DNA from 2 places in the Rhodococcus sp. K11/5 genome. Region 2 is predicted to be linked to the other one. Evidence: riboswitches for the same ligand, from Rfam matches in the RefSeq annotation. Region 2 holds a riboswitch; the other holds the start of a gene.
What was found. A riboswitch is a leader RNA that binds a small molecule or an ion and turns the genes downstream of it on or off. The one in region 2 is predicted to bind S-adenosylmethionine.
Positions count from the first base shown of each region.

Region 1: another riboswitch for S-adenosylmethionine. It lies ahead of ACY466_RS09020 (bifunctional o-acetylhomoserine/o-acetylserine sulfhydrylase); the one in region 2 lies ahead of ACY466_RS02420 (aminotransferase class V-fold PLP-dependent enzyme).

Region 1 covers NZ_CM143721.1:1,866,416-1,880,884, forward strand. The annotation lists gene ACY466_RS08990 (HNH endonuclease signature motif containing protein) at 1-336, opposite strand, end outside; gene ACY466_RS08995 (DUF4349 domain-containing protein) at 478-1,359, shown strand; gene ACY466_RS09000 (tRNA (cytidine(34)-2'-O)-methyltransferase) at 1,332-1,796, opposite strand; gene ACY466_RS09005 (bifunctional methylenetetrahydrofolate dehydrogenase/methenyltetrahydrofolate cyclohydrolase) at 1,851-2,714, shown strand; gene ACY466_RS09010 (DUF3017 domain-containing protein) at 2,711-2,989, shown strand; gene metX (homoserine O-acetyltransferase MetX) at 3,042-4,187, opposite strand; gene ACY466_RS09020 (bifunctional o-acetylhomoserine/o-acetylserine sulfhydrylase) at 4,181-5,521, opposite strand; SAM riboswitch class IV at 5,774-5,895, opposite strand; gene ACY466_RS09025 (hypothetical protein) at 5,967-6,920, opposite strand; gene sbnA (2,3-diaminopropionate biosynthesis protein SbnA) at 6,917-7,933, opposite strand; gene sbnB (2,3-diaminopropionate biosynthesis protein SbnB) at 7,975-9,012, opposite strand; gene ACY466_RS09040 (TauD/TfdA family dioxygenase) at 9,009-9,929, opposite strand; gene ACY466_RS09045 (Pls/PosA family non-ribosomal peptide synthetase) at 10,052-14,469, opposite strand, start outside; gene ACY466_RS09050 (acyl carrier protein) at 14,355-14,469, opposite strand, start outside.
Region 2 covers NZ_CM143721.1:486,055-500,523, forward strand. The annotation lists gene ACY466_RS02395 (MerR family transcriptional regulator) at 1-155, shown strand, start outside; gene ACY466_RS02400 (ribonuclease J) at 264-1,973, opposite strand; gene ACY466_RS02405 (SulP family inorganic anion transporter) at 2,296-3,807, shown strand; gene ACY466_RS02410 (MFS transporter) at 3,830-5,122, shown strand; gene ACY466_RS02415 (FkbM family methyltransferase) at 5,014-5,844, opposite strand; SAM riboswitch class IV at 5,930-6,044, shown strand; gene ACY466_RS02420 (aminotransferase class V-fold PLP-dependent enzyme) at 6,084-7,343, shown strand; gene ACY466_RS02425 (hypothetical protein) at 7,471-7,908, shown strand; gene ACY466_RS02430 (YbaK/EbsC family protein) at 8,002-8,478, opposite strand; gene ACY466_RS02435 (crotonase/enoyl-CoA hydratase family protein) at 8,533-9,363, shown strand; gene ACY466_RS02440 (PAS domain-containing protein) at 9,386-9,826, opposite strand; gene ACY466_RS02445 (inorganic diphosphatase) at 9,967-10,458, opposite strand; gene dacB (D-alanyl-D-alanine carboxypeptidase/D-alanyl-D-alanine endopeptidase) at 10,601-12,019, shown strand; gene ACY466_RS02455 (zinc-dependent metalloprotease) at 12,048-13,091, shown strand; gene tilS (tRNA lysidine(34) synthetase TilS) at 13,067-14,098, shown strand; gene hpt (hypoxanthine phosphoribosyltransferase) at 14,130-14,469, shown strand, end outside.

The DNA of each region.
Region 1 (14,469 bases), 1.4 Mb from region 2:
CCCGGATCCCAGGGCGCCGACGACGTCGTCGAACCCGCCGCGTTCGACGACCTCGTGCAACCAGGTGTGCGAGGCCCCCACCAGGGTGCGGATCACCGTCTCCGCCCGCACCAGTACCGCGCGGGTGTCCGCGGCGGGCAGCGACCACGAATCGAGCGCCGCCACCGCCGACACCGCGGCTTCGAGGTCGGCGATCACCGCACCCGCCGCCGGGTCGGAGATCGCCGTCGACACCACCGGAACACCAGCAGCAGAACCAGCAGCATCGGAATCACCGGCAGCCGAGCCGTCCGGGCACGGCGAGGCCGGCGCCTCAGCCTCGGCTGCGTCGCTCACCCCCTGATCCTGCGGACCCCCCGGTTCCATACGTCCAGAGTAACCGACATATCGAACAAGTGTTCGATTACTTACTCCGAACGTAAAGGGTGCAGTTTGTGTCGAGGAACAACTCCATTCTGGCTGGCTAGCATGCACGTCATGCGAACACGATTGCTGGTGACGCTCTCGATTCTCGGCGCTCTTTTCCTGGCCGGATGCGCGGAGAACGAACCGGATCTGGGTCCGGGCACGGCCGTCGACGTCGTGGAACAACCAGGAACCGAAGCGATGCTCGATTCGGTCGGCCCCGCCGACGCACCCGCGCGCGGCCAGTTCTCGACGTCGGAGTCCTCGCGGCAGGACGTCGTCAACGGATTCCTCGCTGTCACCGTGGACGAACCGCAGGAAGTGGCCGACCGCGCTCAGGATGCGGTGAGTACACGAGGTGGCCGAGTCGATTCCCGGACGGACTCCCCGGCGGTCGAGGATCAGATCGCATCGAGCTCGCTGACACTGCGCATCCCGGTGGACGAACTCGACGCGACCCTGGTGGAACTCCGGGATCTCGGCACCGTGACGTCGTCGAGCCTCGATCGATCCGACGTGACGATGCAGAGCCAGGATCTCTCGGCTCGAATCGCGGCGCTGCAGGCAACCGTCGACCGGTTCCGAGAACTCCTCACCACAGCCGCGGACACCGCGGACCTCATCGCCATCGAAACGGCGTTGTCGGATCGACAGGGAGAACTCGACAGCCTGCGTTCCCAACAGCAATCGCTCGACGACCGGATCGAACTGGCGACGATCACGCTGCAACTCACGGCCACCGACCCCGACGAGGTGTCGTCCGGGGGAGTGACCGGCGCGATCGTGGACGGATGGAACGCGCTGCTGAGTGCTCTGGGCGCCGGGGTTCTCTTCATCGCCGCCGCGCTGCCCTGGCTCGCGTTCGTCGCCGTGCTGGTGGGAATCGTGATCGTCGTCCGAAAGATTCGGCGCCGCAGGGCGAAGGGTCAGACGCCGCCGGCGAAGCCGAGCTGACGCCACGCCTCGTAGACGACGACCGAGGCCGCATTGGCCAGGTTCATCGAGCGTCGTCCCTCGAGCATCGGAATGCGGATGCGATCGGTGACGCGAGGATCGTCGAGTACTTCGGGAGCCAGTCCGGTGGGCTCGGGACCGAACAGCAACACGTCCCCTTCCCGGTACTCGATCGAGGCGTAGGACGTCGTGGCGTGCGTGGTGAACGCGAACACCCGATCGGGTGCCAGCGCCTCCCACGCGGTCGCGAGGTCCGGGTGAACGGTCACCGAGGCCAGATCGTGGTAATCCAGCCCGGCTCGGCGCAGTTTCGGTTCGGACAGATCGAACCCGAGCGGCTCGATCAGATGCAGTTCGCAGCCGGTCCCGGCAACCAGACGTATGGCGTTGCCGGTGTTCTGCGGAATCCGGGGTTCATGAAACATCAGTCGAAACACCGCTTCACCCTGCCATGCGCCGCCGACGGACGCGGACGTGGGAAACTGGCCCCCGTGACCGCAACGCGACTGGACGGAAAGATCACCCGCGACGAGATGTTCGTGGACCTCACCGCGCGGGTCTCCGCGCTCCGGGAGAAAGGCATCGTCCCGGGACTGGGCACAGTCCTGGTGGGCGACGATCCCGGATCCGCCGCTTACGTCCGTGGCAAGCACAACGACTGCGCCAAGGTGGGAATCCACTCGATCCGCAAAGATCTGCCCGCGGATGTCACCTCGGACGAACTGGACGCGGTCATCGACGAACTGAATGCCGATCCCGCGTGCACCGGGTACATCGTGCAACTGCCTCTGCCGAAACATCTCGACGAGAACCGCGCCCTCGAGCGGGTGGATCCCGCCAAGGACGCCGACGGCTTGCACCCGGTGAACCTCGGACGTCTGGTTCTCGGAAAGGAATCGACGCTGCCGTGTACGCCGCGCGGGATCGTGCATCTCCTTCGGCGCTACGACGTTCCCATCGCCGGGGCGCACGTGGTTGTCGTGGGCCGCGGGGTCACGGTGGGGCGTCCGATGGGTCTCATTCTGACCCGACGCTCCGAGAACGCCACGGTCACCCTGTGCCACACGGGAACTCGTGACCTCGCGGCCGAGGTGCGTCGCGCCGACATCGTGATCGCCGGCGCCGGCGTTCCGAACCTGATCACCGCCGACATGGTCAAGCCCGGTGCGGCCGTCGTCGATGTCGGGGTCTCGCGGACCGACGACGGACTCCGCGGAGACATCGCGGCCGACGTCGCCGAGGTCGCCGGATTCCTGTCCCCGAATCCCGGCGGAGTCGGGCCCCTCACGCGTGCGTTCCTGTTGAGCAATGTGGTCGAGAGCGCCGAACGAGCAACGGCGACGAGCGGACGATGACGCGGGACGCGATTCGCCGCAGCCTGCCGATGATCGCCGTGGTGGTGGTCATCGCGGCGGCCGTCGTGCTGGTTCTCGCGGACCGGTGGCGACGCGGGGCGTTCGTCTTCGGCCTCGCCACCCTGCTCGCGGCCGCGTGCCGTTTGTTCCTGAGCACCGAACGCGTCGGGCTTCTGGCCGTGCGGTCGCGGATGTTCGACACCCTGTCGCTCGCCGCGGTCGGCGGAGCCGTCGTGTGGCTCGCGGTGTCGATCGACCCGCTGGGCACCGACTGACGGGTTCGATACCCGGACCCGAGTTACCGACCCGACCGACGGGTCCGGCGGGTCAGCCGATCGAGTCGGTCGCCAGATCCATCGTGGCCAGCAACATCGCCGCGACCGGCTCCGGCTCGGTCAGAAATCCGTCATGACCGTCCCTCGAGGAGATGATTCGCAGACCGTCGCAGGTCGGAATCAGGTCGGCGATCTCCTGCTGCTGACGCAGCGGATAGAGCCGGTCGGAATCGACCCCACCTACCACCGTCGGCACCGTGACCGATCGCAACGCCTGCTCGATTCCGCCGCGGCCACGACCGACGTCGTGCCGGTTCATCGCCTCGGTGAGCAGAACGTACGTCGCCGCGTCGAATCGACCGACCAGCTTGTCGGCCTGATGCTCGAGGTAGCTCTGGACCGAGTAGCGACCGCCGGCCAACGCATCCTCGCCCACCTGGGACGAGTTCCCGAACCGCGCGTCGAGTTCGTGTTCCGTGCGATACGTCAGGTGCGCGATGCGACGGGCGATCTTTAAGCCGGTCAGGGGCTCGACACCGGCGTCGAAGTAGTCCCCGCCCCGCCAGTCCGGATCGCCGGTGATGGCGGCCATCTGCGTGGTCTGCGTCCCGATCTGATCCGCGGACGCCCGCGCGCCGACCGCCAACACCAGGCCCGACGCGACCCTGGCGGGATGTCCGACGAGCCATTCGAGTGTCCGCATGCCCCCCATGGATCCACCGACGACCGCCGCGAAGCGATCGATGCCGAGCACATCGGCCACCATCGTCTCGGCCGTGACCTGATCCCGAATGGAGATGGCGGGGAAGCGGGAGCCCCACGCTCGGCCGTCGGGTGCGAGCGACGAGGGGCCGGTGGTGCCGCGGCACCCACCGAGGACGTTGGTGGCCATCACGCACCAACGGTCGGTGTCGAGAGGGAGGCCGGAACCGACCAAGCCGGTCCACCAACCCGGCGACGGGTGATCCGGTCCGGCCGGGCCCGTGAGGTGGGAGTCGCCGGTGAGCGCATGTTCGACGAGCACCACGTTGTCGCGCCCGGGCGACAGCGCCCCCCAACGCTGAACGGCCACGGTGACGTCGGAGATCACGTCGCCGTTCTCCAGCGGCACATCACCGATGTGCACCGAGCCCACTCGCCCGTCCGGCGGCGGAAGCGCCGACGAACGGGCGAACGATGGGGTGTCGAGTATCAAGATGCGGCCCGGAAACCCTTCTCCAGATCGGCGACGATGTCGTCGATACCCTCGATCCCGACGGCGAGCCGCACGAGGCCGGGAGTGACCCCGGACGCGATCTGCTCGTCGGGCGTCAACTGCGAGTGCGTCGTCGACGCGGGATGTATCACAAGAGAACGCACGTCCCCGATATTAGCGACATGGCTGTGCAGTTCGAGCGCATCGACGAAGCGTTTGCCCGCATCCAGGCCTCCGGCCAGCTCGAACGCCACGATGGCGCCGGTCCCGCGCGGGGCGATGTCCTGTCCGCGGCGGTACCACGGCGACGATTCGAGGCCGGCGTAGTTCACCGATGTCACATCGTCACGGCCTTCGAGGTACGTCGCGACGGCGGTGGCGTTCTGCACATGCCGCTCCATGCGCAGGCTGAGTGTCTCGATGCCCTGACTGATGAGAAAAGCGTTGAACGGGGACACGGCCGCACCGATGTCGCGCAACAGCTGTACCCGCGCCTTCAGCGCGAAAGCCGGTGCGCCGAGGTCGGCGAACACGACGCCGTGATAGCTCGGATCGGGGGTGGTGAAGTTCGGGTGACGTCCCTGCGTCCAGTCGAACGTGCCACCGTCGACGATCACTCCGGCGACGGCTGTGCCGTGGCCGCCGAGGTACTTGGTCGCGGAGTGCACCACGATGTCCGCGCCGTGCTCGAGCGGCCGGATCAGATACGGCGTCGCGACCGTGTTGTCGACGATCAGCGGCACACCGTTGTCGTGGGCGACCGCAGAGACCCCTGGAATGTCGAAGATGTCGTTCTTGGGATTGGAGATCGTCTCGCCGTAGAACGCTTTCGTTTTCGGCGTGACGGCGGCGCGCCACTGGTCGAGATCATCGGGATCGTCGACGAACGTCGTGGTGATGCCCATCTTCGGCAGGGTGTAGTGGAACAGGTTGTACGTGCCGCCGTAGAGCCTGGGGCTCGAGACAATGTGATCTCCGGCTTCCGCGAGGTTCAGAATCGCGAGCGTCTCCGCGGCCTGACCCGACGCGAGCATCAACGCCGCCACGCCGCCCTCGAGGGCGGCGATGCGCTGTTCCACGACGTCCTGGGTGGGGTTCATGATGCGGGTGTAGATGTTGCCCGGCTCGGCGAGACCGAACAGCGCGGCCGCGTGGTCGGTGTTGTCGAACGTGTACGAGGTGGTCTGGTAGATCGGCAGAGCACGGGCATGGGTGGTGGAGTCGGCGACCTGACCGACGTGGACCTGCCGGGTTTCGAAGCTCCAGTTGAGCGCGGGATCGTCGACGGGGGCGCCGACTTCGTTCACGAGTTCGGCGTCGTTCGGGGTATCGGTCATGACGGTTCTGTGTCCTCTGCTGGTGGTCGAACAGAGCCCGATCGAGTCGGTGACCATGCGGTGCGCGGACCCGGTCGGCGCGTGCTGCGTCGTGGGTCGGACACGCCCGAGATCACGGAGTCGGGTCGGGCACGAGGGAAGTGGTCGGGGCCTATCGCGAACAGCTACACACGTGGAAACCTCCGAGTGGCCGCGTCGGAAGCGGCCGGTCGGGGCCGAAGGATCGGCCCGGTCGGTGGGCCCGAGGTGACGGACCCGCGCTTGCTCTCGGCTGTCGTACTGCGCCGAGTAACCCGGTCATCACCCGGGGCACCCCACCGCGGTTGGAGGGTTGCCGGCCAGCAAGCCGGGGCTCGATGCTGGCGCTCATGACCTTGTCGAGAATGGTAGCGGGTCCGGGAAAAGGGGTGAACGAGTGCCTCGAATTCGTCCGCCGGGAGCCCGCTCAGGAGTGGTGCGGCACCGAGACGAGGCCGGGGTCCCAGCTGTCCGAAGGGTCGCGTGGAATGCGGCCCGTCCAGACGACGACGGCCTGCACCGCGCAGCCGAGTGCATTCAACCGTTCCACCGCGCCCGTGAGGTCGCGCCAGGTGGAGCGCGCGGTGTCCACGACGAGAAGGCAGGGGCGCGGCGTGGCAGACAGGGTGGTCACGGCGGCGAGGGACAGTTCGGTGGTCCGATACGTGTACAGCCGACCGGCGGATTCGTCGATGTTGCGGCCGGACCGGTGAGGGGGACTTCCGGGGGTCAGCTCGTGCAGGGTGCGCGGTCGACCGACGAGCGCCGAGGCCGCGGCGAGGTCCCGGCCGAGTTCGCAGTCGGCCGGGTGGCTGAGCTGAACGACAGTCAGGCTGTCGTGCTCCGAGACGCATCCGGCGATGTCGAGCAGTGCGAGCGCGAAAGTGGGCTCGTCGGGCCGGACCGTGGCCGCGGGGAGCCCCAGGCGATCGACGACGTCTTCCCCCGGAGCGAACTCGGTGAATCGGTCGCGCCCGTAGCGGACGACGGGGACCGCCACGGCCAGCACGACGAGAGCGGCCACCGACACCGCGACCGCATCGACGAGAGCTCGGACGTCGAGGGACCCACCCGAGAGCCCGACCGTCGACCCGAGCCGCATCAGCCCGAGCAGTAGCGACGCCGCCACGAGCACGCGTCGCCGACGCGCGAACGCCGCGACACCGGTGCGCAGTGCCGTCCCGCCACGCGGTCGTGCGGCCCGCCGGGACGGACGACCCGGGGGCTCGACCATTCGTTCGTCGGGCACGGGTGTCCGGGGCGCGGGTGTCCGGGGAACGGGTGTCTCGGAGACCGAGACGTCCGCCGGTTCCATGCGTGCGGCGAGTTCGCGGCCCGCCGCGCTCCACGGGGAGGGAACGAACGTGCCGATGCCCGTCATGCGCGAACCGGCAACGGCGACACCGAGACCGCACCGCGTTCGAGCAGGGCATCCGCACCGCGTTCGAGCAGGGCGTCCGCCCAGGGCGCCGTGTAGATGGTGTCGAGGTACCGCTCGCCGAGATCCGGCGCGATGGCGACCGCCCGCGGCATCGCAGCCAGGGAATCGGCCGGCCGGTGATCGGCCAGCCATCGGGCAGCGCCACTGACCACCGTTCCGGTGGAACCGCCGAAGAGAAAGCCGCGTGCGGCGAGGCGCCGACACATCCGCACCGTGTCCGCCTCCGGGACCATCACGACATCGTGGACGAGACTCTCGTCGAGCATCGATGGCCGGATACCGGTACCGAGGCCCGGAATCATCCGCACGCTGGGAGGTCCGCCGAACGTCACCGACCCGACGGTGTCGACCGCGACGATGCGGACGTCGCGGCCCGATCGAGCGAACCATCTTGCGCAGCCCATCAGAGTTCCCGTGGTTCCGGCGCCGATGAACACGACGTCGACGTCGGGGAACTGTCGAGCGATGGCGGGGGCGGTGCGCGCGAAGTGCGACTGCCAGTTGTTCTCGTTCTCGTACTGGTTCAGCCAGACGTACTTCGAATCCGACGCACACAGTGTGCGCACCCGGTCGATCCGCGCCCCGAGCAACCCGTGAACCGGATCCGGTTCGGTGATCACCTGCACCGACGCTCCCAGTGCCTCCATCGTCTGACGCGTGGAGCGGTTGCACCGGTTGTCGGTGATGCAGACGAATCCGTACCCCTTGCTCGCCGCGATGACGGCGAGAGCCACACCGAGATTGCCCGAGGACGATTCGACGAGCACCGATCCTTTCCGCAAGCGCCCGCCGCGTTCGGCTGCCTCGACCATCGCGAGTGCAGGCGTCAACTTGACCGAACCGGCGAAGTTGAAGCATTCGCATTTCAGAGCGAGAGGGAACTCGAACAGTGGCGACAGATCCACGAAGAGATCGTCCTCGTGGTACTCGTGCGGTGCGGAGATGACGGGCACAGGGATGTCCTGACGTCGGTGGGGTGACTGGGTGGATCGGATCAGCCGAATCGCGTGCGCTCGTGGAAGAAGTCGTCGATGACGAGCAGATCTCCCGAGTTCGTCACGGCGTCGTAGACGAAGGTGCCGACCGCGAGATCGAGAACGCCGAGACCGAAGGGAGAGAACACGATCGGCTTGTCGGCGGGCAACGTGACGGTGCCCTCCAGTACCTCGGGAAGGGTGCCGTCGACGAAATCTCTCGATCCTGAACGTAGTTCGGCGAGATGCGGTGAGGTGTTCGCCTTCAGGCAGTGCTCGACGTCGTCCACCACATTGGTCGAGGACAGGATGATCTCGGGGGAGAGATCACGGAGCGAGATGTGCAGAACGAGCGGATTGTGTGCGAACCACGACGCATCGTGAACGTGCGGTTCGCCCGCGTTGGTGGCGAACACGACGATCTCGCTGGCCTGGATCAACTCCCGCGCCGTCGCGTGGTGGGTGATGTCGACGTCGACTCCCGCGCTCTCGAGATAGCCGTGGAACCCGTCCATTCCGGCGGGAACGGCGTCGTGGAGACCGATCCGATCGAAGGACCACCCGGTGGCAGCGAGAAATCCGTGGATGTACCGGGCGATGAGACCCGTCCCGACGAATCCGATGCGTGTCGGCCGAGTCGGTCTGTCTCGGGTCAGCACATCCGCGGCGAGCGCGGCGGATGCCGCCGTCCTGGTTGCGCTGATGATGGAACTCTCCAGGCAGGCAAAGGGATACCCGGTCTCGACGTCGTTGAGAACGAGGACCGCCGACGCCCTCGGAATGCCGTTGTCCACATTGTCGGGGAAACTCGAGATCCATTTGATCCCGTCCACCGGCCGGGGTCCGGTCCCGATCGACGCAGGAAGCGCGATGATCCGTGAGCGCGGGCGGTCGGGGAAGCGAAGGAAGTACGACGGTGGGTTGACGGTGTCGCCCGATCCGTGTCGCCGATAGGTCTCCTCCACCAACGCCACGACGTCCGATTCGCGGCCGGTCAACGCAGACCGCACCTGTCCGCCCGAGATGACGGCGAACGTTCCGATCGTATCGGTGCTCATGTCCAGTTCTCCGATCCTTCGTGGCGCACGGGTCCTCCCATGCCGACGATGACGTCACGGTCACCCGAAAACGGGTCGCGGCCGTGAGCGGTACGAATGTTGTCGACGATCAACAGGTCGCCGGCCTGCCAGGGTTCGCGGACCGCGCACGCGTCGTATGCCGCCCCGATGGCATCGACCGTCTCGGCGTCGATCGGCTCACCGCTGCCGTACGCCGTGGTGAACGGCAGCGCCTCGGGCCCGCCGATGTCCAGAAGGAACTGCCGCACGTCCGGATCCATGCCCCATTCGCTGAGGAACGCCAGTTGGTTGAACCAGATCGGTTCGTCGTTCCCCGAGTGCCGGACCACTCCGGGCCGCACCTGCGAGGTGGTCAGCACGTCGCCTCGCCACTCCGCTCGTACAGCGTTGTTGCGGCAGTACTTCGCGAGGTCGGCCCGGTCTGCGGAGCCGAAGCATTCGGCTGCCGTCGATCCCACGTCACCGGTGAACGCTCGTCGGAGCATCCACCCTTCCCGGGCCACCCGCTCGACGAGAGCCGGTGGCAGCGCGTCGAGCACGGCACAGCCGTCGGCGATCGGGGTGGCACCGCCGTCGGTCGGCGCGACTCGGCAGGCGAAGACGACGAGTGACGGGAGGTCCAGCGCGTAACTCGTCTCGTTGTGCAGGCACATCCGTTGTCTCGCCGGCCAGTCCGTGGAGGAGTAGACGCCGTTGCCGAGGCGGCGACGCGCGGCGAAGGGCTCGCGTTCGGCCATGGATTCGCCGGCGATCGATCGCACGACGAACTCGACGTCCGCCGGGTTCGCCGGTGCGAGACCGCGGACCATCACGGCTCCCCGCTCGCCGACCGTTCGCTGCAGGTCGGAACGACGACGTGCGACCCACGCCCGGACATCGGTGTCGTCGGCGATCACGATCGGGGGCCGACCGGGATCCGATCGAACGTCGATCGCGCTCGCGTCTCGGACGGTCGTGTCGACAGCAGTCGTGCCGGTGGCAGTCGTACCAGTGGCTGTCGTACCAGTGGCAGTGGCAGTCATCGCGGGGGTCCTGTCACGTCGGCCGTGTCCGTACGGGCCACGCCGTTCGCGTGAACGACACCGGTGTCTCGCGGCGAGGGAGAGGTGGAGGGAAGCAGCCGCGCCAGTTCGGCGAGGGTGGGCGCCGACCTGACGTCCTCGATACCCACCGAATGATCCAGAGCGATCACCAGTTTGACTGCAGAGAGCGAGGTTCCGCCGTGGAGGGCGAAACTGTCCGTCGGGGCGATCGCGTCCGCTTCCACGCCCAACACTCGCGCCCAGACCTCGGCCAGACGTCGTTCCGCGGGTGACGTGGACGCTGCCGCGGCAACTTCGGGTGTCACCGATTGCGTGAGTGTGGCCGTGGCTCGTCGCGTCAGTGCGGCGCGGTCGATCTTGCTGTTTGCCGTCAGGGGCAGGGTCTCGCAGTGGTGCCATACCGACGGCACCATGTAGTGCGGCAGCAACGCGGCGATGTGGTCGCGAATCGTCCGCACCGCGATGGGTTCGGTGGAGGTGTAGAACGCGACGAGATGGTCACCGCCGTCCGCGGATTCGGCCACGACCACCGCGCCGTCGCGCACTCCGGGGACCTCGAGCAGGGCGTTCTCGATCTCACCGATCTCGATGCGGAAGCCGCGCACCTTGACCTGCGTGTCTCGTCGTCCGAGGAACTCGAGCTTGCCCTCCGGCAACCACCGTCCCAGATCTCCACTGCGGTAGAGCCGCTCGCCCGCGTGGAACGGATCTTCGAGGAATACCGCTGCGGTTCGCTCGGGGTCGTTGACGTAGCCGAGCCCGACGCAGACGCCGGAGAACACGATCTCGCCGTGAGACCCCAGGGGGACCGGCTCCAACTCGTCGTTCAGCACGTAGATCCGGGTATTGCCGATGGGTCGACCGAGTGGCACGCGGTCGCGCTCCGGAACCGAGTGCATGACCTCGTGATTGGTGTCGTCCGAGGTCTCGGTGAGTCCGTACGCGTTCACCAGCGCGACGGTCGGCAGCGTCGCGAAGAATCGTTCGGTGAGATCCTTCTTGACGGCTTCTCCGGTGACCGAAACGCAGCCGAGGTGGGGAAGTTCCCGCGGTGAGGATTCGAGATAGGCGAGGACCACGTCCAGGTAGGACGGAACCACCTGCAGGACGGACACTTCGGCGTCGACCACGCAGTCGACGAATCGTGCGACGTCGAGCAGCACATCCCCCGGTATCAGCACCGTGCGGCCGCCCACGAGCGGCCCGGCGACGAGCTGCCACAGGGAGATGTCGAAGCACTGCGGGGCGATCTGGGCGACGACGGCTCCGTCGCCGATCGACAGGTCGTCGATCTTCGCCGCGATGTGATTGACCATGCCGGAGTGAGCGCAGACCGCGCCCTTGGGCTGACCGGTGGACCCGGAGGTGAAATAGATGTACGCGGGGCTGTCCAGGGTGACCGGCGCACCGGACGAGCGGCCCGCCCAGTGGATTTCCTCGCCCTTCGTGAATCGGCCGAGCGGGTCCTCCAGGTCGATCACGGTCGCGTTCGCGCGAGCCGAGGCGTCGCGGACGGAGGTGGAGCCGGAACCCTCCACCGCTACGATCCTGCACTCCGCCCGCCGCAGGGTGGTCTCGATGCGCTCGGTCGGGAAGTGCGGTTCGATCGGCAGGTAGACCGCCCCGACTTCGAACACGGCGAGCACCGTCGCCAGCCAGCCGAGTGTGCGTTCGGTGGCGACGGCCACCACATCACCCGGATGCACGTGGCCCTCGACGAGGGTGTGTGCGACGCGGTTGGCGGCGGCCTGCAGTCGGCGGTAGGTCCACTCGGTGGTGCCGGAGACCGCGGCGACGGCATGGGGGTGTCGTCGAGCCCGATCGGCGAACTGCCGGTGAACGGGCAGCTCCGGCACCTCGACACGGCGAAACCACATCCCGGTGCGTTGCACCAGTAGTTCGGTGTCCGACAGGAGCGTGTTCGCGGTCCAGGCAGCGTCGAGATCGGCCGTCATCAGTTCGAGCGCTCGGAGGTGGTACCCCGCGAATCGGGCCGCCGCCTCCGACGACAGATGCTCGGTGCGATACCGCAGGGTCAGAGCATTGCCGTCGCCTGCGCACCCGACGGCGACGGCGACGGACGGGGGCAGAGACGTCGAGGAGGCGTTCTCCCCGACGAACATCGCGTTGGTGACCGGACCCACCTCGGCGACGGTCTCCATCGACTCGGGGGCCGGGGGACCGCCGTGCTCCCCGATCGCCTGCTCGGTGCGAGCGACGGCAACCAGGAGTTCGCGCCAGGTGTCGACGGCCGTTGCGGCGACGAACGGAACCGGAGTCTCGAGCGGATCGGTGCGAAACCGCGTGCACACCTCGTCCGCCCGAGTGACGGTGGCGAGAACCGCCACGTGCGCCGCCAGCACCAACGTGCGACGTGACACGTGCTCGATCTGGTCCAGGCCCGCGCGGAGGAACGGACCGAGATCGACGGTGAGGTCGGCGATCTCGGCCGCCGTTCCGGGTGGCGACCACGGGGGTACCGACGTCACCCCACCGCGAGCGAGGACTCCGGCCCAGAAAGCGCGCGCGGCGACCTCGGAGGAATCGTCACGGTCCGCGTTCGCAACCCCGACGTTCTCGAACCCGCCGTTCTCGCCCCCGGCGTTCGCGACCCCGACGTTCGCAACGTCGACGGTCGGCGCGACGAATGCAACGACGTGACCGTTCGATCGATCACGAACGTGATCCTGCCGGCCGACCCGGTTCGGACCGGCCGTGAGGTGCACCGCCGGATTCCCACCCCACTCGGAACCGTCCGGCACCTCCTCGCCCTTCATGAGGAAGCTGTCGGGTTCCAGACGCGCGTCGGCGCCGAGAACGGTTCCGTAGTGGACGAAGGCGCCCAGCCCGATGGTGCTGCGGTCGCCCAGGCGCACGCGGTCGGACTTGAAGGTGCCGTCCTCCTGCGAGTGGCACTGAATCACGCTGTGTCCGTTGAGCGTGACGTCGTCTCCGATGGTCACCAGCGTGCGTTCGGTGAGCGAGCATCCGTCGTCGAACACCCTCCGTCCGATGTCGACACCGAGCATGCGAGACACGAGATTCTTGAACGGCGTACCGCCCAGGGCCCGGTCCCAGTCGGGTACCACGAACTTCCAGTAACGTTCGTGCCGCCAGAAATCGGGGTGGTAGATCGAACAGAACCGGGGGCGGAGGCGACGAAAGCCGGCCCCGGCACGTTCGAGGACCACGAACCACACCGTGGTGAAGATCAGGAAGGCCAGAGCCTGACCGAGGAAGGCGAGAACGCCGAGGCGTGGAAGGGCGAGTGCCGTCAGAGTCGTCAGTACCGTCACGCCGAAGAAGTAGAACCAGCGCGCGAGGAGCGTCAGAACCATGCTCGTCCGGTTGTGTCGGTTCTTCGCCTGCAGCCGGCGATGCAACTCGGCGCCCTCGGTCCAGTGGTCGAACCGGTGGTCGCGTTCGACGGTCCGCGGAATCTCGAACGCCGGTGACCCGAGAAGACCCACGCCCGTCCTGAGGGGGCCGTCGACAGGCACCATCACCTTGGTGGCCAACAGGCAATCGTCGCCCGTACGACCGCTCGGCGGAAAGGCGATCCGATTACCGAGAAAACTGTTGGAGCCCAGCCGAACCGGTGAAATACGGAACGAGGTACTGGTGTATTCGGCATTCATGACCGAGAGACCGTCGGCGACCATCGTTCCGCTGCCCACGGATGTCGCGAACGGATTCTCCTGTTTCACCGCGGTACCGAAATTCGAACCGGTCTGCGCGACGTGATGGAGGCGGTATCCGATCCAGCGGAGATAATTCAGGACGTACGAGCTGTCACCGAAGAGAAACAGATAATATTTCACCGTCGTGAGGCGGGCGATGGTCCGAGCCGCGGTGTAGTGGATTCCGTACAGCGGATACGTCTTTCCCGGGCGCACCAGCGGCGCCAGCAGTCGCGGGACCACCGCGACGACCACGAGTCCGCCGACGAACACACCCGCGAACCACAGCGCCGAGATCTCGAGCGCCTCCAGGTAGAAGAAGGGTGACGCCGGTGACGCCGCGGCCGGATTCAGTTCGAAGTCCGGAATCATCGACAGCAGCACATCCGCACCGCCCACGAACAGCGGGAGGTAGAGGAACAGCAGCGAGAACATCTGGGCGGTCACGTAGCGCGCCCGGCGACGTCCGATGTCCACGGGTGTGGCGGGAAGCGCGAAATCGGACTCCGTTCGGGAGGCGGGCGACCCGGCCCACTGTTCTCCGTCGGGCACGCGCTGACCTGTGTGCAGGCTCGACTGGTGTCCCAATTGGGTGTCGTCACCCATCTCGGAATCGATGTCGACGACGGTCGCCTCGCTGATCAGTGCTCGCGGCCCGATCGTGACGGGCCCCGTTTCGACGACGCCGTCGGTCGCTCGGTAGCCGAGGAGGA
Region 2 (14,469 bases):
GTTCCTCCGACGACGAGCGCGATGCGGCCGAGACGTTCGTCCGCGAATGCCACACCAAGGCCACCGAGAGTTGCGACACCCTGCGCCGCCACCTCGCCTACGCCGAGGAACTCACCGAGGTCCTCGCGTCCCGCGGCGCGGCCGCGCGTCGCTGAGATCCCGGCGCGGCCGCGCGTCGCCGAGTTTCCGGCGCGGCCGCGCGTCGCCGAGGTCCCGGCTGCGCCGACGGCGCGGCTCCTGCGCCGAGCCGCCGGGCGGACCGTCTAGCCGTCGACGACGACCGGCACCACGAGCGGCTGCCGGCCGAGGGTTCCCTTGGACCACCGCGTGGTCTCGCGGACCACGGACGCCTCGATGGCGCCCGTCGATGCGGCGGTCTTGGCGCTCTCGCGTTCGAGTGCCTTCGCGATGATCTTGGCCAGCGGGTTGAAGGCGTTCTTGTCGTGGGTGAAGCCCTTGGCGATGAAGTCGACGTCGTCGACCAGCAGGCCGGTGTCGGGGTCGACGATGACGATGACCGTGAGGACACCGTCGGCGCCGAGCGAACGACGCTCGTCGAGCGTGGTCTCGGTCAGGACGCCGGTGGTCTTGCCGTCGACGTAGACCAGGCCGACCGGGACCTTGCCGGTGATCTGGGCGACGCCCTGTGAGAGGTCGATGACATCGCCGTTGTCCGCGATCAGGACCCGCTCGCGCGGAACGCCGGTACGGATGGCCAGATCGGCGTTGGCCCGCAGGTGTCGAGCCTCGCCGTGGACCGGAAGAACGTTGTGGGGTTCCAGGATGTTGTAGCAGTACACGAGTTCACCGGCGCTCGCGTGACCGGACACGTGCACCTTCGCGTTCCCCTTGTGCACCACGCGGGCGCCCTTGTCGGTGAGCCCGTTGATGACGCGGTAGATCGCGTTCTCGTTGCCGGGGATGAGGCTGCTGGCCATCAGGACCGTGTCGCCCTGGCCGACCTCGATCTGGTGTTCCCCGGAGGCCATCCGAGACAGCGCCGCCAGCGGCTCGCCCTGAGACCCGGTGCAGATCAGCGTGATCTTACGCGCGGGCAGTCCGCGAAGCTTCGGCAGTTCGACCACGAGACCGTCGGGAACGGTGAGGTAACCGAGGTCCATGGCGATCTTCATGTTCCGCACCATCGAGCGCCCGACGAACGCCGCCTTGCGGCCCTGGGCGTGGGCGGCGTCGAGAACCTGCTGGATGCGGTGGATGTGGCTGGCGAAACTCGAGACGATGACGCGCCCGTCGGTCTCACGGAACACCTGCTCGATGGCCGGGTTCAGGTCGCGTTCGGAGACGGCGAAGCCGGGAACGTCGGCGTTGGTGGAGTCGACGAGGAGGAGGTCCAGGCCCTCGTCCCCGAGCCGGGCGAATCCACGAAGGTCGGTGATGCGGTTGTCGAGCGGGAACTGGTCCATCTTGAAGTCACCGGTGTGCAGCACGACACCCGCTCCGGTGCGCAGGACGATCGCCAGGCCGTCCGGAATGGAGTGGTTGACGGCGAGGAACTCCAGGCCGAAGGGGCCCTCCGTGCGGCTCTCGCCGGCCACGACCTCGACGAGCTTGGTGGAGACCTTGAACTCGTCGAACTTGGCCGCGAGGAACTGCAGCGTCAACCGAGACCCGATGACCGGGATGTCGCCGCGTTCGCGGAGGAGGTAGGGGACACCGCCGATGTGGTCCTCGTGACCGTGCGTCAGGACGATCGCGACGATGTCGTCGAGCCGGTGCCGGATGAAGCTCCAGTCGGGAAGGATGACGTCGACACCGGGCTGGTGCTCCTCGGGGAAGAGGACGCCGCAGTCGACGATCAGCAACTTCCCTTCGAACTCGAAGACGGTCATGTTGCGACCGATCTCGCCGAGTCCGCCGGTGGCGATCACTCGAAGGGTGCCGCTCGCCGGTGCGGTGATGTCCGGATTTCGCGTGGGGGAAGCGGATCTGCGCGGGCGTGAAGTTCTCGACATTAGTCTTACGCTACGGGAGATTTTCGTCTCGGTCGTGCGCGGGTTCTACCAGCGACGGCGCACAGGTGCGTTCGGTCACACGGCGCAACCGCAGGTTGCTTCGACTCTACAGTTGCGTAAGAGTAGAGTTCGTTCTCGTCCTTGGTCGTCACGCCCGTGCGTGAACCGCGAGATGCCCGTCCGGGCTCCGCGCAATCTTCCCTCGGTCGCAGCGATGCGACCACCCGCCACCAGCGGTCGATGGTGCGCGCCTGCCTGTTCGTGCGGCGCCGAACAGTGGAAAGGAACCGCCTTGACGACACAGAGCGGATACGACTCACCGATGCCTCACGAGGTGACGGAGAGCGAGCACACCGTGCTCGATGCACTCAGGTCCCCCCGGCGATTGAAGACCGAGATCCTCGCCGGTCTCGTCGTGGCACTCGCGCTCATCCCCGAGGCCATCGCCTTCTCCATCATCGCGGGTGTCGATCCGCGCATCGGATTGTTCGCGTCCTTCACCATGGCCGTGTCGATCGCTTTCCTGGGCGGCCGTCCCGCGATGATCTCGGCGGCGACCGGTGCCATCGCGCTGGTCATCGCCCCGGTCGCCCGCGAGTACGGGCTCGACTACTTCATCGCGACCGTCATCCTCGCCGGCATCCTGCAGGTCCTCTTCGGCGTCCTCGGTGTGGCGAAGCTGATGCGGTTCATCCCTCGTAGCGTCATGGTCGGCTTCGTGAACGCACTGGCGATTCTCATCTTCACCTCCCAGTTCCCCGTCCTGATCGGGGTGCCGTGGCTGGTGTATCCCATGGTCGCGGTCGGTCTGGTCATCATGTTCGGTCTCCCCAGAATCACCTCGGTGGTCCCCGCGCCACTGGTCGCGATCGTGCTGCTGACCGCCGCGACGGTGACCTTCGCGTGGAACGTTCCCAACGTCGGGGGCGAGGGCGAACTGCCCGACAGCCTGCCGTCGCTGTTCCTGCCCGACGTTCCGCTGACGCTCGAGACCCTGCAGATCATCGCCCCGTTCGCCATCGCGATGGCCATCGTCGGTCTCCTCGAGTCGCTGCTGACGGCGAAGCTCGTCGACGACGTCACCGACACCCACTCGAACAAGACGCGCGAGAGCTGGGGCCAGGGCGCGGCCAACGTCATCACCGGCTTCTTCGGCGGCATGGGAGGGTGCGCGATGGTCGGCCAGACCATGATCAACGTCAAGGCGTCCGGTGCCCGCACCCGGATCTCGACCTTCATGGCCGGTATGTTCCTGCTGGTCCTCGTCGTCGGACTCGGCGACGTCGTCGCGCTGATCCCCATGGGAGCCCTCGCCGCGGTCATGATCGTGGTGGCGATCGGCACGTTCGACTGGCACAGCGTGCGCCCGAAGACGTTGCGCCGCATGCCCAAGAGCGAAACCACCGTCATGGTGGTGACCGTCGTGGTCACCGTGGCGACGCACAACCTGGCGTACGGCGTGGTGGTCGGCGTGCTGACCGCGATGGTGCTGTTCGCCCGCCGCGTCGCCCACCTCACCACGGTCACCAAGGTGTCGGACGAGGATGCGAACCACGACGGATCGGTCGACACCCGCGTCTACCGGGTCAGCGGTGAACTGTTCTTCGCCTCGAGCAACGATCTGGTGTACCGGTTCGACTACTCGGGTGACCCGAAGAACGTGATCATCGATCTCAGCGGAGCCCACGTGTGGGACGCCTCCACGGTCGCGGCGCTCGACGCCGTCACCCAGAAGTACGCCTCGAAGGGCAAGCACGCGGAGATCACCGGGCTTGACGACGAATCGGCGGCGCGGCACCTGCGGTTGACCGGAAACCTGTCCACGGAACACTGATGTTCGCGATGAACGGGACCACATGACCACCCACACCTCCGCGCCGTCCGCGCGGGCCACCTCGCCGTGGCTGATCGTCGCCATGGCGAGCGTGGCGTCCATCATGACCGCCCCCGGTCAGACCGCCGCGATCTCGGTCTTCACCGATCCGCTGATCGCCGAGCTCGGCATCTCGCGCACCGAACTGTCGTTGAGTTACCTCGTCGGCACCCTCGGCGGGGCGGCCGCGATGCCGTTCGTCGGCCGCGCGTTGGATCGGTACGGCGTCCGCGCCGTGATGGCCGTGATCGGCGCGATCTTCGGCGCGGTGCTGATGGGGTTGAGCGTCGCCACCGACGTCTACGGCCTGACCGCGGGGTTCGTCGGGATCCGCATGGCCGGCCAGGGGGCCCTGGGCCTGGCGGCGACGACCGCCGTGGCCGTGCACGTCACCAAGCGACGTGGCTTGGCCCTGGGCATCACCGCCGCGGCGGGATCCGCGGGAATCTCCCTCGCGCCGGTGCTCCTCGAGCGTCTGGTCGCCTCGCACGGTATCGACGCCGTGTGGCGATACGAGGCGATCGCGGTGTGGGTCATCGTGATTCCGGTCGCGTTGCTCGGACTGCGGTCCACCTCGCCGCGTCGGGCGCCGCGCGCGATCGAGGTGCCGGTCTCCACGCCGGGGTCCCTCGGCGTCGCGGACCTCGGCAGCACCGACGCCGACGCTCGGGGCGACGTGTGGACCGTCCGCGCCGCGATGCGCACGCTGATGTTCTGGGCCATCGCGTCGGGGCTCGCCGCGTCCGGGATGCTCAGCACTGCAGTCGCTTTCCATCAGATCTCGCTGTTGGGGGAGCAGGGTCTCAGCGCCACCGCGGCGGCCGCGAACTTCATCCCGCAGACCGTGGCCGGGTTGATCGGCACGCTCGCGCTCGGTGCACTCGCCGATCGGATCGCACCCAAGCTCGGCGTGGCGATCTCGATGGCGTTGCTGTGTGCGGCGCTGGTCTCCATCCCGCTGATCGAGCCCGGATTCCTGGCCGTCGTCTACGGGCTGATTCTGGGGTTGGCCGGCGGATCCATTCGCGCCGTCGAGGCGGCGGCCTACGCCCACTACTTCGGGACCGCGCACATCGGCGCGATTCGCGGTGTCGCCACGATGATCAGCGTCGGGTCCACGGCGTTCGGACCGGTGGCGTTGTCCCTCGGCCGCGACGTGTTCGACAGTTACGTCCCCGTGGTGCTGGGATTCGCGATCGTTCCCGCCGCGGTGTGCGTGCTGGTGGCGTTCACTCCCGCTCCGACGCTCCCGGAATCCGGCGGGACGAAAAGGTAGTTGCGGCACTCGATGTCGATCTCGAACACGGGTGTCCACCTGGCGCCGCGCCACACGTGCATCGAGTAGCCCTGCGCGAGAACGACATCGACGACGTCCTCGGCGCGGCGGTCGTATCGATCGAGGTGGCGCTGATCGATCTCGAGCAGCAGGGTCGGCTGCGAGTTCTTCAAAACCTCGATGCCGCCGTGCAGAACGGCGAGCTCCGCGCCCTCGACGTCGGCCTTGACGAAGTCCACTCGCTCCATACCCCGCGCTCGACACACCTCGTCCAGCGTCTCCATCCGGACGTGGCGGTGTCGAGACGAGGAGAACTCGGTGTTCGCACCCTCGCCGGAGGCACCGGCCACGATGAACGCGCGGCCGTGCACCGGGAGGAATTTGCGGCGCGGCACGGACAGTTCGGTCCAGCCGACCGCGTCACCGAGGGCGGTGTTCGCGATGGTCACGCGGGGGGTGCGCAGCACGCGGGAGACGATGCGCAACCAGCGGGCGAGCGACGGATTCGGTTCGAACGCAACGACTCTGCCCGACGATCCGGCTAGGGCGGCGAGGCCGATGGTGTACAGCCCGTACTCGGCGCCGACGTCCAGGCAGATGGCCCCGGGGAAGACGTGCTGGGCGAGCCCCTCGATCTCCGGCTCGAGCACCGACGTGCGGCTCGCGAGAAGTCGCAGGACCCGGGCCACGCCCCGGACGCGGCGGGAGGAGGGGCTGGCCATGAGCCATACTCTACCGCCACGTAAGAGTTCGAGCCCACCGCGCTCGGCGTTGACAACACATCGAGCGTTTGCCATCCTGCTTCCAGGTCACGAGTACCAGCATCAAGCCCCGGCTCGCTGGTCGGCAACCCTCCTCCGCGGTGGGGTGCTCCGGGTGACGACCCGGCCGATTCCCGACAACGGGACGGCAAGCGCGGATCGGTCCCACACCGGTCCCTGAACGAGGGGACACCTCTGTCATGACTGCTGTCGATTGCTGCACACCCGTCCGTTCGCTACCGCCGGTGCTCGGGGCCGACGAGCGGGTGCTCTGCTCCGACGGAACCACGGTTCGCTATCTCGACTTCGACTGCGCGGCAAGCGCACCCGCGCTCGACGCGGTGGTGTGCGCGGTGGCGGACTGCATCCCGAACTACGCGAGCGTGCACCGGGGCGCGGGGCACAAGTCGCGGGTGAGCACCGACGCGTTCGAAGCCGCGCGGGCGACGGTCGGACGCTTCTGCGGGGCGGGCGCCGAGGACGTGGTGGTGTTCACCCGCAACACCACCGACGCGTTGAACCTGTTGTCGCGCTGCGTTCCCGGCGACACCGTGGTCCTCGACGTCGAACATCACGCGAACCTGCTTCCGTGGCGGAACCGCCGCGTGGTGCGGGCCGCGGACACCGTCGCGGAGACGCTCGAGCGCGTCGCGGCCGAACTGTGGTCGACGCCGGCGGCGCTGCTGGCCGTCACCGGGGCGTCCAACGTCACCGGTGAGGTTCTTCCGCTGGCGGAACTGGCGGCGCTCGCGCATCGCTGCGGCGCTCGCATTCTGGTCGACGGTGCCCAGCTGGTTCCGCACCGTGGTCTCGACATCGCAGCACTCGACGTCGATTACCTCGCCTTCTCCGGCCACAAGCTCTACGCCCCGTTCGGCTCGGGCGTGCTGGTGGGGCGCCGGGACTGGCTGGACGCGGCCGAGCCGTATCTCGCAGGGGGAGGTGCGACGTCGAGCGTCACGGTGGCGGAGGACGGATCGCTGGGGGTGACCTGGTGCCCGTCGCCCGCGCGGCACGAGGGCGGCACCCCGAACCTTCTCGGCGCGGTCGCACTCGCGGCGGCGTGCGAGACGCTCGCCGCGACCGGGTTCGACCGGATCGCCGAGCACGACGCCGTGCTGACCCACGCGTTGCGAGACGGGCTCGCCGGTGTGGAGGGCCTGGAGATCGTACGTGTGTGGTCGGACGGGGACGACGGCGTCGGCATCGTCACGTTCCAGGTTGCGGGCGTCGATCCGTTCGCGCTGGCCACGGCGTTGGCCGACGACTTCGGGATCGGTGTCCGGGCGGGAAAGTTCTGCGCGCACCCGCTGCTGGACCGCGTGGGGCACGGTGATGGTGCCGTGCGCGCGAGCATCGGTATCGCGACCACCGTCGAGGACGTGCACAGGCTGGTCCGCGCGGTCGGTGTGTGCTGCGTCTCGTTGCGCGATCGCGAGTCGGCGGTGTCGTTAGCATGAGCAACATGGTCACGGACGCGCGATGGGCTCGGCGCCACATCGACCTGTGCCGAGCCACGGCGAGTGCGTGTCGGCCCCGGTGATCTCCCGGGTGACCCACTTTCCGTCCGACCGACAGGCAGCGCTCATGACCTCCGTACTCTCCGACTCCGTCGTACTCCTCGATACCGACGCCCTCCCCGATGCCGACGCCTCCGGTGGTGACGATGCCGCGGTGGTGCGCATCGTCGCCGCCGATCTGTCCGTCGCGCAGAACCGCTACCGCGCGCTGCGCGAGACGAACCCCGACGCGCGAGTGTTTGTCGATGTCGACGTGCACCTCGCCGCGGACGCGCGCACGGCGCGACGCGAGGTGGCGGAGTCCGGCCGAGCGCCCCGGCCGGATTCGCTGCAGTACGTCGGCACCGCCACCGGACTGATCAGCCTGATCGCCGACATCGTCACCGTCCGGGCGGCCGACGGGGTGACGGTGCGTCCGGTGATCGAGGCGGCCCGCGCGGACGTGGTGCGCCGCGTGGTCGACGACGTGATTCCCGGTGTGGCGCAGCGGAAAGTGCGGGGGTAGATCGGCTTTCCGCGGGAGTTGTGTGGATCCGGGCGTGCTGCAGCGCCCACGTGTCCACACAGCACCCACGGAAAACCAGTCAGGGGAACAGGTTCACCCGCCGACCTCCACCGCCAGACCCGCGGTGATCCGCAGAACCTCGGAGTACGAGGTCCGGAACATGGTGCCGGGATCCCCGGCCGCCGCCCAGAGCGTCGGATGCTCGGCCAACGCGGAATCGACGAACGTGGGCAGATTGGTCGGATGCCCCACCGGTGCCACGGAGCCCACGGGCTGACCGGTCGCGTGCTCGGCGTCCGCGATCGATGCGCGCGTCAACACCCCGCCGACACGTGGGCCGGTCGCGGCCAGGTCCACGTTGTGCGCGCCCGAGACCAGGAACAGCACCGGATCCTCGTCGAGCAGGAACACCATCGACTTGCAGATCGCACCCAGTTCGACGCCGTGCGCCTCCGCCGCCTGACGTGCGGTGTGGGTCGGACGATCGGAGGTGACGATCACGCCGTGGTGCCCTCGGGAGATCAGTACATCCGCGACTCGGGATGCGCCGGGGTGATGGATCCTCGCCATGGCGTCGAGGATATGGCGTCGGGTGGGGATTTCGGGGATGGCTACGCTGACCCGATGACCGAACAGAACCAGACCTGGACCGCGTTCACCGTCGAGAAGGCCGATCACGTGGCGACCGTGACCATGATCGGGCCCGGCAAGGGAAATGCGATGGGCCCGGACTTCTGGTCCGAGCTGCCGCCGATCTTCGCCGATCTCGACGCCGATCCCGAGGTCCGCGCCGTGGTGATCGCCGGGTCCGGCAAGCACTTCACCTACGGTCTGGATCTACCCGCGATGGCCGGCGACTTCGGTCCCGTGCTCGCCGGCGCGCAGGCCGGACCGCGCAGCACGTTCCACGACCTGATCAAGCGCATGCAGAGCGGGATCAACGCCGTGGCGGACTGCCGCAAGCCCGTCGTCGCGGCCGTACAGGGATGGTGCATCGGCGGCGGCGTCGACCTGATCTCGGCCGCGGACATCCGCTACGCGAGCGCCGACGCCAAGTTCAGCATCCGTGAGGTGAAGGTGGCGATCGTGGCCGACATGGGCTCCTTCGCCCGGCTGCCCGCCATCATCGGCGACGGCCACCTGCGTGAACTGGCGCTGACCGGCAAGGACATCGACGCCGCGCGGGCCGAGCGCATCGGACTGGTCAACGAGGTGTTCGCCGACTCCGACGAGACGACGGCCGCCGCGCATCGCACCGCGCAGGAGATCGCGGCCAACCCGCCGCTCGTGGTGCACGGCATCAAGACGGTGCTGGACCACAGTCGCGCTGCGGCAGTGCAGGATTCGTTGCGTTACGTCGCCGCCTGGAACTCCGCGTTCCTGCCCTCGGAGGACCTGACCGAGGCGATCACCTCGGTGTTCGAGAAGCGCGCGCCGAAGTTCGAAGGCAAGTAGCGGCCGGTGGGACGCGACCCGATCAGCGGAAAGCGCTCTTCGGGTCGTTCCACAGCTGGTCGGTGAAGTCCTCGAGCACCACGAGAACCACGGAGTCCTCGGCGCGCCGCAGGATGGACTTGCTGGCGCGCACCTGCAGGATGTCGCCGCGCGAATCCGACATGCGCCACAGCGAGTCGGCGCGGGTCGCGACGGTGGTCAGAAAGGTCTCGGCGATGTTGACGCCGAGCGGCTCGTTCTCCGGGAAGATGTCCTGCAGGGTCAGTTCGGATTCCGAGCGCGGATGCTCGTCGTCGAATCCCATGAGCTCGTCGAACGCCTCGTTGGCGAAGACGACGACGCCACCCGGCTCCACGGCCAGCACGGGAATGGGGATGCGGTCGAGGACGACGGTGACCGGCAGATCGGGAAACTGCGTAGCACTCGACACACCGCGAGGCGGGGAGTTCCTACGGTCGCTCACGGCGTCGCTCATCGTGATCTCGCACCCTTACGTCGTAGCGTTGTCGGACTCTGCGGAAATGCTAGCAGCGGACCCGCCGCGACGTTCCGTCGCCGCGGAAGCGGGTCCACTGCCGGTATCGCGCCTGCCGGGGTTCTCCGTCAGTGTCCGCCGGAGTTCTTCAGACGCTCCACCGACGCGGTGATCTCGGCTTCCGCCTCGGCCTTGCCCACCCAGTTCGAGCCCGTGACGTGCTTGTTCGGCTCGAGGTCCTTGTAGTGGACGAAGAAGTGCTCGATGGCGTCGAGTTCGAACTTCGAGACGTCCGCCAGGTCCTGGATGTGATCCCAGCGGGGGTCGCCGGCCGGAACGCACAGCACCTTGTCGTCGCCGCCGGCTTCGTCGACCATCTTGAACATTCCGACGGGTCGGGCCTCGACCAGCACACCGGGGTACACGGACTCGGGCAGGAGCACGAACGCGTCGAGCGGATCGCCGTCCTCACCGAGCGTGTTCTCGATGTAGCCGTAATCGGCGGGGTACCCCATGGCCGTGTAGAGGTACCGGTCGAGACGAACGCGTCCCGACTCGTGGTCGACCTCGTACTTGTTGCGCTGACCCTTGGGAATCTCGATGGTCACGTCGAACTTCACGTGCGATGTCCTTTGCTCGGTGGCCACGTACTTGGCTCCGGTCTTCACCGGTGGTCGAACAGTAACCGGCCGCGTCGATAGGGTGCGAGAGAAGGGTTGGGGATCGGTCCTCGGCCGATGCGGGTGGAGAGCGGGGAACGACGTGGGCCTGATCAAGCGAGGCGCCGGATCGCTGGCGGTATCGCGGCGGCGCACGCGTATCCGAATCGGTCTGGCCGTCGCGGTGGTGGTACTCGTGGTCGGCGCGATCGGCGTCGCGGCCGTTCGCCCCGTCGACGACGACGTCGCGGCGATCGCCCCCGAGCCGGAGCCGGTGATGGCCACCCCGTACGTGACCCCTGCGACCGACGATGCGCCCAAGCCCACCCCGGCCGGTCTGGCCGCGGTACTCGCCGATCCGCTGCGCAACCCCGACCTCGGTCGATTCACCGGAATCGTGTCCGACGGGCCCACCGGCGAGGTGCTGTGGAGTTCGGACGCCGACGTGCCGCAGACCCCGGCCTCGACGACGAAGATCCTCACCGCGGCGGCGGCGATGATCGCTCTGCCTCCCGAACATCGCGTCGCGACGCGGGTGGTCGAGGGGGAACGGGCCGGCGAGGTGGTGTTGGTCAGCGAGGGCGACCCCACGCTCACCGCCCAGCCGGTGGGAGAGCCGAGCTTCTTCGACGGCGGCGCGCGGATCGCGGATCTGGCCGAGCAGGTACGACGCTCGGGCGCGGAGGTGACCTCCATCGCCGTCGACGTGAGCGCGTACACGGGACCGTCGTCGGCGCGTGGCTGGTTTCCCGCGGATGTCGGTGCCGGGTTCATCACCCCGATCGAACCGCTGACCCTCGACGGCGGTCGGATCGATCCGCTGGTCGACTCGTCACCGCGTACCGAGACGCCCGCGCTGGACACCGGTCGGGCACTCGCGTCGGCCCTGGGGCTGGATCCCGCCGTGGTCACCGTCGGCACCGCGGAGTCGGGCGCGGGATCGCTGGCCACGGTGCAGTCCGCACCGCTGCGGGTACGACTCGGTCAGATGCTGAGTTTCTCGGACAACGTTCTCGCCGAGGCGATCGGTCGCGAGGTCGCGGTCGAGGTCGGCGAGCCGGCGTCGTTCGAGGGAGCCGCCGATGCCGTGCTCCGAACCCTCACCGACGGTGGGTTCGACGTGACGGGCGTGGAACTGTCCGATCTGAGCGGACTCTCGCTCGTGAACGAGGTGCCCGCGCAGCTGCTCGGGTCGATCATGGCGAGCGCGGCCGGGCCGGGTCCGGGGGACACGGACGACGCCGTGGGCGTCGAGCTGCGTCCGATGCTCGACCACCTGCCCGTCGCCGGGGCGACCGGCACCCTGGCCGGGCGCTACGCCACCGGTGACCGCACCGCGGCGGGATGGTTGCGGGCCAAGACCGGAACCTTGGACGTCGCCAGTGCGTTGGCGGGGTACGTGGTCGACACCGACGGCCGGGTGCTCACGTTCGCGTTGATGTCCAACGACAAACCGCCGGCGCTCGGTCGGCCCGCGTTGGATGCGGTGGCGTCGACCCTCCGATCGTGCGGCTGCACGTGATCGATCCGAGCGAAGGCGGGTACCGACGATGACCGACACCGACACACCCGGCGCGGTCGACTGGGCGTTCGCGGCCCGCACCGGCGCGAAACTGGCCCCACGCCCGCCGAAGATGACTCGGTTCACCGAGGACGCCGTGTACGCGGAGCTCGCGGATGCGTCGGTCCGAGCCGAGGGACCGGTGCGAGACGTCACCGGCCTCGCCGACGGACTGGACATCCCCGCTGCACAGGTGCTCGGCCGACCGGAGTGGATCGGCGCGGCGGCGTTGTCCATGAAGCACCTGACCGCCACGGCGGGCGTCGACGACGAACGGTCGTTCCTCGGCGGCAAGCCCGGCGGACTGCAGGCCGGGGCGATGCTGGCGTTCCTGTCCTCGGCGATCCTCGGGCAGTTCGATCCCTTCACCGGCCCCGGTGGAACGCTGCTGCTGGTCGCGCCGAACGTGGTGTCCGTCGAACGCGCACTGCGGGTGCGTCCCAGCGACTTCCGGTTGTGGGTGTGTCTGCACGAGGTCACCCACCGCGTCCAGTTCTCCTCGTCGCCGTGGCTGGCCGATCACATGAAGGACTGCGTCACCACACTCGGCGAGGGAGCGGACGAGCCGCTCTCGGAGATGATTCCGCGGCTGACCGCCGCCGTGCGGTCGCGCTCGAACGGTGACGGTGGCCCCGGCAGCGAGGGGATCGTCGGATTACTGCGGGCGACGCAGGGACCGGAACAGCGCGAGGCGCTCGACCGCCTGTTGGTGCTGGGGACGCTGCTCGAAGGCCACGCCGATCACGTCATGGACGCGGTCGGTCCCGCGGTGGTGCCCACGGTCGCCTCGATTCGACAGGCGTTCGACCGCAGGCGAACTCGGAAACAGAACCCCGTTCAGCGAGTGCTGCGCGCACTGCTCGGCATCGACGCCAAGATGGCGCAGTACGTGCGGGGAAAGGCCTTCGTCGACGCCGTCGTGGGTCAGGTGGGAATGGAGCGGTTCAACACCGTGTGGACGGACGCGGACACGCTGCCGCGGCTGTCGGAGATCGCCGAGCCGGCGCGCTGGACCGCCCGCGTCCTGGGCTGACGGAGGTGTCCCCGGCCGCGTCGCCGCGACCCTTCCCGGAGGGTCCGCACCTGTTGGTGGTCCGACATGCGGTGCGGCAGTGGCTGACTCGACACCACCCGGACGGCGACGTGGTGGTCGCCCTGTCCGGCGGTCCGGATTCGCTCGCGCTCACCGCGGGCGTGGTGGCCGAGGGCGTCGGAGTGCACGCGGTGATCGTCGACCACGGTTTGCAACCCGATTCGGCGTCGGTCGCGGCGGACGCAGCCAGGACGGCCGACGACATCGGTTGTCGCACAGTACGAGTGGTGACCGTCGAGGTCACCGGTCCCGGTGGCCCGGAGGCCGCCGCCCGCCGTGCCCGGTACGACGCGCTGGACGCGGCCCGCGGCGGACGGCCGATTCTGTTGGGACACACGCTCGACGACCAGGCCGAGACGGTGCTGCTCGGCCTGGCTCGCGGATCCGGCCCGCGATCGCTGCGCGGCATGATCGATCACGATCCCCCGCACGGGCGGCCGCTGCTGGCGGTACGCCGCCGTGACACCGTCGGCGCCTGCCGCGAACTGGGGACGACTCCCTGGCTCGATCCGCACAACGACGATCCCGCGTTCACCCGGGTCCGGGTCCGCGCGGAGGTCCTGCCGCTTCTCGAGGACGTGCTCGGTGGAGGTGTCGCGTCCGCCCTCGCCCGCACGGCGGATCAGCTGCGCGAGGACTCCGCGGTGCTGGACGACCTGGCGGCGGACGCGTTCGCCGCCGCGCGGACCGAGGACGGTCTCGACGTCACCGTGCTCGCAGCATCGCCTGCACCGGTGCGACGCCGAGTGGTGCGGTCGTGGCTCCTCGCCGGTGGAGCGTCACCCCGCACGGACGGGCAGATTCGTGCGGTGGACGACCTCGTCGGACGCTGGCGGGGTCAGGGCGAGGTGGCCGTCGGCGGCGGCGGTGGTGGAGTGCGGTTGGTTGCGCTGCGTCGACGTGGCAGTCTTGTGCTCGAGCACCGGCCGATTCACCGCGGTCTGTGACTCGCCGGCAAGGGCTACCGAAGGGACACTCGTGTACGAGGGCGACATCGCATCGATCATGATCTCCGAGGAGGAGATCGACAAGCGTGTCGCGGAGCTCGCCGAGGAGGTGGCCGCGCGGTATCCCGTCGGCGCGCCGGAAGGCGACCTGCTGCTGGTCGGAGTCCTCAAGGGCGCGATCATGTTCATGACGGATTTCGCACGCGCACTTCCCATTCCGTGTCAGTTGGAGTTCATGGCGGTCAGTTCCTACGGATCGTCGACGTCGTCCTCCGGCGTCGTGCGGATCCTCAAGGATCTCGACCGCGACATCCACGGCCGGCACGTGTTGATCGTCGAGGACATCATCGACTCCGGGCTCACCCTGTCCT